Linked DNA regions of Cupriavidus metallidurans CH34. The protein of the gene in region 2 binds, or shares a complex with, the protein of the main gene of each other region. Links are inferred from orthologs where the notes say so. Each region holds a gene or a part of one and is shown on either strand. Other genes may lie near its edges.

Region 1 (4,249 bases), 130 kb from region 2 along the record:
TATGACCCGATCAAGGACTTCGCCCCGGTGACCAACGTGGTAGCGATTCCGAGTGTGTTCGCCGTGCATCCGAGCGTGCCCGCCAAGACGATGCAGGAGTTCATCGCCCTGGCGAAGGCGCACCCGGGCAAGTACACGTTCGCATCGCCGGGCGCGGGGTCGCTGGGTCACGTGAACATCGAGAACTTCATGATGCTGGCCAAGATCGATCTGCTGCATGTGCCGTACAAGGGCGCGGGTCTGGCGCTCAACGATGCGGTGGCGGGGCAGGTCAATGCGATCACGGACAACCTGTCGTCGACGCTGCCCCACGTGAAAGCGGGCCGACTGCGTGCGCTGGCGGTGCTCGGCACGCAGCGTTCGGCACAGTTGCCCAATGTGCCGACCTATGCCGAACTCGGTTTCAAGGACATGGGCGAGGGCGGCTGGTTCGGCATCGTTGCGCCCGCCGGCACGCCCCAGCCGGTGATCGACAAGCTGAATGCCGCGATCCACAAGGCCATGCAGAACCCCGAATTCAAGCGGAAGGTGGAGGAGTCGGGTGGCACGCTGGTGCCGACGACGCCTGATCAGTTCAAGGCACAGATCCAGCAATCGATCGCCCGCTACGCGCGTGTGGTCAAGGCCGCCAACATCAAGCTGGACTAAGCCATGACGACGTTTGAAGCAGTGCGGGGCGACGCGCCGGTGGGGCCGTTCCTCTTGTTTGCGCCCGAAGGCACGGCGTTGCCGCTGGTCTGTGACTCGCCACATAGTGGCATCCACTACCCGACGGACTTCGGTGCGGCCGTGCCTCTGCAGCGGCTGCGTGGCGGGGAAGATACGCATATCGATGCCTTGTGGTCCGCCATCCCGAAGGTCGGCGGCACGCTGATCGGGGCGACCTTTCCGCGCGTTTATATCGATCCGAACCGGATGCTCGACGATCTGGATCCGGAGTTGCTGGCAACATCGTGGCCGACACCCCTGTCGCCAGGGGAGAAGACCAGGCTCGGCTACGGTCTGGTCTGGCGCAATATCGATGCTGCCACCCCGATCTACGATCGTAAGCTGACAGTGGACGAGGTGCGGAACCGGATCGATCGCTATTACCGTCCGTACCATGCTGCGCTGTCGACAGCGGTGGAGTCTGCGTACGCGCGCTTCGGTGCGGTTTGGCATCTGAACCTGCATTCGATGCCGAACAATGCCTATGAGCGCCTGAAGATCCAGAGCCCGCATCCGTTGGCTGACTTCGTGCTCGGAGACCGTGACGGGACCACCTGCGAGCCCGGCATCGTCGATCTGGTCGAGCGGGAGTTGAGGGGCATGGGCTACACCGTCGCACGTAATGACCCGTACAAGGGCGTGCAGCTGATCGCGCAGATTGGCCGCCCGGCCGAGCGGCGCAATAGCCTGCAGATTGAGATCCGGCGGCCGCTTTACATGGATGAAGCCAGCAAGGTGCCGAATGCTGGTTTCGAAACCCTGCAACGAGACCTGGGTATGCTGAGCGAGAAGGTGGCGACGTACATCCGGAGCCAGATCTGAGACCACGTTTCACGTGAAACATGTGAGGCAGAGAAGAGCAGAGGGAAGGCCCCGCGGAAGCGGGGCCTTCTTCTTTTGGCTCGGGAGTGTTTCACGTGAAACACACTTTGCCTCGCCAGGTACCGCACACGCCATGTTTCACGTGAAACATCATGTCCGACCGAAGGCGGGGAATCGATTGCCGCTATAATTCGACATCCCGATTTTTCCCGCCCAGCCTCCCGGAGGAGGTGTCCCATGCTTTACCCGAAAGAATTCGACGTCATAGTCGTCGGCGGTGGTCACGCCGGCACCGAAGCAGCCCTCGCCGCCGCGCGCATGGGCTGCCAGACGCTGCTTCTGAGCCACAACATCGAAACGTTGGGGCAGATGAGCTGCAATCCGTCGATCGGTGGCATCGGCAAGGGTCATCTCGTCAAGGAAGTGGACGCCATGGGCGGCGCGATGGCAGCCGCCACGGACGAGGCGGGCATCCAGTTCCGCATCCTGAACTCCAGCAAGGGCCCGGCCGTTCGGGCGACCCGTGCCCAAGCGGACCGAGTGCTGTATCGCAAGGCCATCCGGACGCGGCTGGAGAACCAGCCAAACCTGATGCTATTCCAGCAGGCCGTGGATGATCTGATGGTGGAGGGTGACCGCGTGGTCGGTGCTCGTACCCAGGTTGGCATCGATTTCCGCGCGCGCGCGGTGGTGCTGACGGCTGGTACCTTCCTGGACGGCAAGATCCACGTCGGACTCGATAACTACACGGGCGGTCGTGCGGGCGACCCTGCAGCCGTGTCGTTGTCGGCGCGTCTCAAGGAACTGAAGCTGCCGCAAGGTCGCCTGAAGACCGGTACACCGCCGCGCATTGACGGCCGCACGATCGATTTTTCGGTGATGGAAGAGCAGCCCGGCGACCTGGACCCGGTGCCGGTGTTTTCGTTCCTGGGCCGTCCGGAGCAACATCCGCAGCAACTGCCGTGCTGGATCACCCATACCAATAGCCGTACCCACGACGTCATCCGCGGCGGGCTCGATCGCTCGCCGATGTACACCGGTGTGATCGAAGGAGTAGGGCCGCGCTACTGCCCGAGCATCGAGGACAAGATCCATCGCTTTGCCAGCAAGGAAAGCCATCAGATCTTCCTGGAGCCCGAAGGGCTGACGACCAACGAGTTCTATCCGAACGGCATCTCGACGAGCCTGCCTTTCGACGTACAGCTTGAGCTTGTCCACTCGATTCGCGGACTGGAGAACGCGCATATCCTGCGTCCGGGCTATGCGATTGAGTATGACTACTTCGACCCGCGCGGGCTGAAGTCGTCGCTGGAGAGCAAGGCAATTGAGGGCTTGTTCTTCGCCGGCCAGATTAATGGCACGACCGGCTATGAGGAAGCGGCAGCACAGGGTCTGCTGGCCGGGATAAACGCCGGTTGCTACGTACGCGAACGCGACGCCTGGACGCCGCGCCGCGACCAGGCATATCTCGGTGTGCTGGTCGATGACCTGATCACGCGAGGCGTGACCGAGCCGTACCGCATGTTCACCAGCCGCGCGGAGTTCCGCCTGAGCCTGCGCGAGGACAACGCGGACATGCGTCTGACCGAAATCGGTCGTGAACTCGGTGTGGTCGACGATGTGCGCTGGGATGCTTTCAATCGGAAGCGCGACGCTGTTTCACGTGAAACAGAGCGACTCAAGAGCACCTGGGTCAATCCGACCTTGTTGCCTGAAGCAGATGCCGTTCCGCTGCTCGGTAAGGGCATCGAGCGCGAATACTCGCTCGCAGATCTGCTGCGTCGTCCCGAAGTCCGTTATGAGGCGCTTGTCGCGCTGCAGGATGGCCGTTTTGCACCAGAGACGCCGCTCGCCGATGACACGATGCTTGCCGAGCAGATTCGCGAGCAGATCGAGATCGGTATCAAGTACCACGGCTATATCGCACGCCAGGCTGCCGAAGTAGACAAACTCGAAGCCAACGAGTCGACCAAGTTGCCGCCGAACTTCGACTATACCGAGGTGCGTGGCCTGGGCTTCGAGGTGAGCCAGAAGCTGAACCAGCATCGCCCGGAAACGCTGGGTCAGGCTTCGCGTATCTCCGGCGTGACGCCTGCGGCTATCTCGCTGCTGTTGGTACACCTGAAGAAGAAGGGCATGGGGCGCGCCGCGGCTCAGACATCGGCAACCCCGGTGGCCGGCAATGGACAGGAGGCTGCCTGAGTGGGTGGTTCCCGACATTTCGCGGTCGACGACGCCGCGCAACGCCGCCGGCTCGAAGCCGGACTGGACGCGATCGGGCTGGCACTGACACCAGCCCAGGTCGATACGCTTTTCGCGTACCTGACGCTGCTCCGCAAATGGAACGGCGTCTACAACCTCACCGCGATTCGTCATCCCGACGAAATGCTCACGCATCATCTGCTCGATTCGCTGACGGCTGTTCCGGCGTTGGCCGAAGCCGCTCGCTCCGCAAACGTGGCGCAAGGCGCGCGGGGCAGGGTGCTCGACGTCGGCTCGGGCGGTGGGATGCCGGGCATGCCGCTGGCGATTTCGTGCCCGGATGTGTCGGTGCTGATGGTCGACATCGTGCAGAAAAAGACCGCATTCCTGACGCAGTGCCGTGCCCAGCTGCACCTGACCAATGCGGCTGCCCACTGGGGGCCTGTGGAAAAGATCGACGACGAGCAGGGCTATGCCGTGATCACCTCGCGCGCATTCGCAGAATTGACCGACTTCG
Region 2 (5,119 bases):
GTCACCGCCTGGAATGACCCCGGCCCCTACGACGTGATCCTGGCCAATGCCGTGTTCCAGTGGGTGCCAGATCACGCCACGCTGTTTCCCTCGCTGATCGACAAGCTAGCGCCGGGCGGCAGCCTGGCCGTGCAGATGCCGGACAACCTCAACGAGCCGCCGCACCAGTTGATGCGCGAGACAGCGCTGAACGGCCCGTGGGCGAACAAGCTCGCCAAGGCCGCCGAGGCCCGCACGCCGCTGGCCAACGAGCGCTGGTACTACGAACTGCTCAAACCGCACTGCACACGCGTGGACATCTGGCGCACGATCTACCAACATCCGCTCAAGGGCGGCCCGGCGGCCATCGTCGAGTGGTTCAAGGGCAGCGGCTTGCGGCCGTTCCTGGCGCCTCTGACCGAAGATGAGAAGGCCGAATACCTGAAGCGATATGAGGCGGCAGTGGCCAAGGTCTTTCCGGCCATGTCCGATGGCACGGTCCTGCTGCCGTTCCCGCGCGTGTTCATCGTCGCAACGCGCTAGGAAGCCTCCACGGAACATGGCGTTGGTATCACGTGCGTCGTCGCCTACACTGCAGTGACGCCTTGCAGTCTCCTCGTGTCCAAGCTGTGCGCAGAGAGATACCGCCATGAGCCGTCCGCCCGAGCTGCATCGGAAGATGCGCCCTGCCGCCGCCTTTGTCATGCTGGGCGGCTCGGGCCTGCGCATCGTCGAGGCTCAGCTCGACGCCCTGCTGCAACGCGACATAGCGGAAGATGTGCACGCACTGCGCGTGGCCGTGCGACACCTGCGTGCGGTGACCTGGGCATTCGGCCCGATCCTGCCGCGCGCCGTCATGGAGCGCTGGAAGCTGGCGCTCCATGACGTGGCCGATGCCGCCAGCGCCGTGCGCGACTGGGACGTCTTTCTTTCCGAAACGCTACTGCCTGCCCTTGCCATGCAACCCGGGGACCCGGTGCTGGTCGCGTTGATCGACGTCGCCCATGCCAGGCGCGCCGAGGCACGCACGCTCATGGTCACGCAGTTGACGCGCTACCGGCAGGCGCCATTGCCCACCCTTTACCGGGATCTGCTGCACCTGTCCGATCCCAAGACCCGCCACGGGCAGCATGGCCGCATGGCTGCGTTCGCGCGCGGGCGCATCCGCAAAGCGCGCGGGCGCGTACGCGATCTGGCGCGCGTGGCACGCGACGGCCAGATCGCACACATCCATGCGCTGCGGATCGGCAACAAGCGATTGAGGTATGCAATCGAAGCGCTGTCCGATGTGCTGCCCAAGCGCTACCGCAAGCGGCTGCACGGCAAGCTCATCGCACGCCAAACCGAACTCGGCGGCGTCATCGACGACGCCGTGGCGCACAGGCTGATATGCGAATGCCTGGCAAGCTGAGCCTTGCCACCCCGATCGTCCCCCATGCGGACGATCTGCGACAATACTGGCCATGACCGTATCCCAGATTCCCATCGCCGCGATTGCCACCGCGCCTGGCCGTGGCGGCATCGGCGTCGTGCGTGTTTCCGGCCCCGATGTCGGCGCCGTGATGCGCGCCGTATGCGGCCGCGCGCTGCAGCCACGTCACGCCACCTATCTGCCGTTTCTCGATGCGCGTGGCAATGTCATCGATCATGGCCTCGCGCTCTACTTCCCGGCACCGAATTCGTACACCGGCGAGGAAGTGCTTGAGTTGCAGGGCCATGGCGGACCGGTGGTGATGCAGATGCTGCTGTCGCGCTGCCTCGAGGCCGGCAAGGACATCGGCCTGCGTGTGGCCGAGCCGGGCGAGTTCACACGACGCGCGTTCCTCAACGACAAGCTCGACCTCGCGCAGGCCGAGGCCGTGGCGGATCTGATCGAAGCAAGCACGGAGGCCGCGGCGCGGTCTGCGGCGCGGTCCATGGAGGGAGAGTTCTCCAAGGCAATCCACGCGCTTGTGGAAAAAGTCATCCACCTGCGAATGCTGGTGGAAGCCACGCTGGACTTTCCCGAAGAGGAGATCGATTTCCTCGAGGCCTCCAATGCACGCGGCCAGCTGACACGCATTCGCGAAGATCTCGCGGGCGTCCTCAAGCAGGCGCGGCAGGGCTCATTGCTGCGTGAAGGATTGTCGGTGGTTCTGGCCGGACAGCCCAATGTGGGCAAGTCCTCGCTGCTCAATGCGCTCGCCGGCTCGGATCTCGCCATCGTCACGCCAATTGCCGGCACCACGCGCGATCGCGTGCGCGAGACGATCCAGATAGACGGCATCCCGCTGCACATTATCGACACCGCAGGTCTGCGCGACGATGCCGCCGACGAAGTGGAACGCATCGGCATCGAGCGCACATGGGAAGCCATCCGCCACGCCGATATCGTGCTGCATCTGATCGACGCGGCGGACTACATCGAGCATGGCATTTCGGAGACCGATGACCATATCGACGATCGCCTGAGCGGCCAGTTGCCCCCCGGGTCTCCAATCGTTCGCGTCATCAACAAGATCGACCTCGCGCCATCCGTCGGCGCGATGGGATTTGGCGGCAACCGCCCGCATGTGGTGGCGGCCAATGGGCCAAACCCGACCGAGATCTGGATCTCCGCACGCACCGGCGCGGGCATCGACCTGATGCGCAGCGAACTGCTGCGCCTGATCGGCTGGCAGTCCGGCAATGAAGGCGCGTTCCTGGCGCGGGAGCGCCATCTCATCGCGCTGCGCAACGCGGAATCGCACCTCGAACTCGCCGAGGCCAGCGCCTCGCAGCACGCCCAGGCGCTGGATCTATTCGCGGAGGAACTGCGGCTGGCACAGGATCACCTGAACAGCATCACTGGAGAGTTCACGAGCGATGACCTGCTGGGGACAATTTTCACGCGGTTCTGCATCGGGAAGTGACGGCTTGGCGAGACAAGACCGGTAGCACAAGGCGAACCGTCTCCTGATGTCTTCCGCGAAAACCGCTCGCCCCCTCACCCCCGGTGAGATCGCGCTCGCCCGCAGTGTCTTTGCCGATGACATCGACTACGGGCAGGTCCGCATTCACGCGCGGAACTACGTGTTCTGGCAGGGTGCCGGATACATCATCACGCCAAACGGGCAGATGTACCTCGGCCGAAGGCTGCGTCACTACACAGACTTCAGCGCTGCCGGCATCCAGATCCAGGCGTTCTTCATTCACGAGATGGCGCACGTCTGGCAGCACCAGCACGGCGTCAACGTGTTGTGCAGAGGACTTGGCGAGCAGATCCGGCACTTCCTCGGCTTCAACCAGTACCGGTACCGGCTGGAGCCCGGCAAGCCACTCACGGCCTACAAACTCGAGCAGCAGGGCGACATCATGCGCGACTTGTTCCTCGCGCAACTTGGACATCCGACGCCGTATGACGCCGAAGCATACGTCGCGATGACAGGCGCACCTGCAAGAGGCCGCTCGATCGGTATCACTCAACTGGACGCCGTTGACTTGGCAAACAATGTGGCAGACCATCCCGGCACGGATGGTGAGTCAGTCCACAAGGATGGAAGTCAGTGATGGGAGTCAGTCATGCCGCGGGTATCGAAAGCGGAAACGGAAAAGAACCGTATAGCCATTGAACAGGTTTCGTCCCAGTTGTTTCGTGAACAAGGATTTCACGGGATCAGCGTAGCCGATCTGATGGGTGCGGCCGGACTGACGCACGGCGGCTTCTACGGCCATTTCGAATCGAAGGATGCGTTGGCGGCCATCGCCTGCGCGCGCGCATTCGAGGAGTCGAACGCGCGCTGGCGCAAACGTGTGGAAGAAGCGCCTGACAAGGCAACCGCGCTCGCGGCGCTGATCGATGGCTATCTGTCCACGCGCAACCGCAATGCGCCTGGGAGCGGCTGCCCGGCGGCGGCGCTGGCCAACGATGTCGCGCGCGAGGGCGATGACAAACCGGTTCGCGCGACCTACCACGAAGGGCTCGAAAAACTGCTGGATGTTCTGGCCAGCATCCAGCCGGGCGGCAACGCCGCCGCCAATCGCGCTAATGCCATCGCGGAGATGGCCACACTGGTCGGCGCCCTGGTGCTCTCGCGCGCCACGCAGGGCACGCCGCTGTCCAACGAAGTGCTCGCGGCAGCCAGGGGATATTTGCTGGCCCGGGTCAGCAAGGAGTAGGCGCGTTAAACTGGCGGCCTTTCTCCACTTACCTGGCTCCAGAGGAGCCCGTCCCCGAGATGTTGAGCCGCCTGCAGCAATCCCTCATCGCCGTCGTTGCCGTGGTCGTCCTCGGCCTGTTGTGGTTCGTTGGCAATGACAAGGGGGACGTCGTACCGGTTGAAACCGGCGCCGCTCCATCATCCCAGCCAGCCAGCATCCCGCGCGGCATCCCACGTAACGGCACGCTCGACCCGATCAGCATCGACCCCGAGCGTCCCGCCGACGTCCTGCCCCAATACCAGGCCGATGGCCTGTTTGCCGACTATCGCGACAATGCAGGCGAGGCCGACGACCGCTATCGCGGCAAGTACTTCATCGTCGAAGGCGTGGCCAGCGGCATCCGGCGCGACGACGGCAACAATGTGTTCCTGGAAATCCGCACCAGCAACCCGGGTGAACTGGTCCGGGCAAACCTGCTGCGCCGGCAGATCTGTGGCCCGGCAGGCAGGGTCTGCGAGGTTGAGGCGCGCGCCACCATGGTCCGGCGTGGCCAGAAGGTGGCCGTCGAATGCACGGGCGCCGGGCAAGGCGAGGGCGGCGTGCCGCTGCTGAATGACTGCCTGATTCGCGGCGGCGCCAATTAAATCGCCGTCCCGCGCGGTGCCGTGCGCGGCACGCGGGAGATTTGCGGCATCAGTGCCCCGTTGTTCAGTGATTTGACCCTGTGCCCGCGCGTCTACAGTACGCAGGCATGGTGCCGCCAATGCGCCCCTCATCCGGATCCGGGCGGCCGGCGCCCGCGCCGACGCGACTCAGGACACACGATGAAAAGAGCAACGATTGCCGCCATGCTGGCCCTGCTGGCCAGCGGCTGTTCCACCTACCAAGCCGTCACACCGGTCGACCAGGGCCAGGCTGACCCGATCGCCAGTTTCCAGCCCGGCCCCTATGGCGGACCGGCGCAGTTCCGCGTCAACGGCAATCACGTGGTGGGTGCCGATGGCGCGCTGTTCTGCATCAT

The links. The genes of interacting proteins can lie anywhere in the genome.
Region 1: the proteins of mnmE (region 2) and mnmG are in contact, whole or in part, in a solved structure (PDB 9HIP), measured with the Escherichia coli proteins. The link is inferred for Cupriavidus metallidurans CH34 from one-to-one orthologs.

The regions. Positions count from the first base shown.
Region 1 is NC_007973.1:3,794,370-3,798,618, reverse strand. Bases 1,309-4,249 are described here. They hold mnmG (tRNA uridine-5-carboxymethylaminomethyl(34) synthesis enzyme MnmG), read left to right. Parts: upstream 1,309-1,767; coding sequence 1,768-3,732; downstream 3,733-4,249. Other genes in these bases: rsmG (16S rRNA (guanine(527)-N(7))-methyltransferase RsmG), read left to right, coding at 3,733-4,249; RMET_RS17620 (N-formylglutamate amidohydrolase), read left to right, coding at 1,309-1,530. In the rest of the region: RMET_RS17625 (Bug family tripartite tricarboxylate transporter substrate binding protein), read left to right, coding at 1-648; more of RMET_RS17620, read left to right, coding at 652-1,308. UniProt on the Escherichia coli protein: NAD-binding protein involved in the addition of a carboxymethylaminomethyl (cmnm) group at the wobble position (U34) of certain tRNAs, forming tRNA-cmnm(5)s(2)U34.
Region 2 is NC_007973.1:3,919,132-3,924,250, reverse strand. Bases 754-3,656 are described here. They hold mnmE (tRNA uridine-5-carboxymethylaminomethyl(34) synthesis GTPase MnmE), read left to right. Parts: upstream 754-1,442; coding sequence 1,443-2,870; downstream 2,871-3,656. Other genes in these bases: RMET_RS18125 (TetR/AcrR family transcriptional regulator), read left to right, coding at 3,520-3,656; RMET_RS18130 (hypothetical protein), read left to right, coding at 2,917-3,507; RMET_RS18140 (CHAD domain-containing protein), read left to right, coding at 754-1,390. Also shown: tam (trans-aconitate 2-methyltransferase), read left to right, coding at 1-522; more of RMET_RS18140, read left to right, coding at 629-753; more of RMET_RS18125, read left to right, coding at 3,657-4,116; RMET_RS18120 (OB-fold putative lipoprotein), read left to right, coding at 4,176-4,742; RMET_RS18115 (Sbal_3080 family lipoprotein), read left to right, coding at 4,923-5,119. UniProt on the Escherichia coli protein: Exhibits a very high intrinsic GTPase hydrolysis rate. Involved in the addition of a carboxymethylaminomethyl (cmnm) group at the wobble position (U34) of certain tRNAs, forming tRNA-cmnm(5)s(2)U34.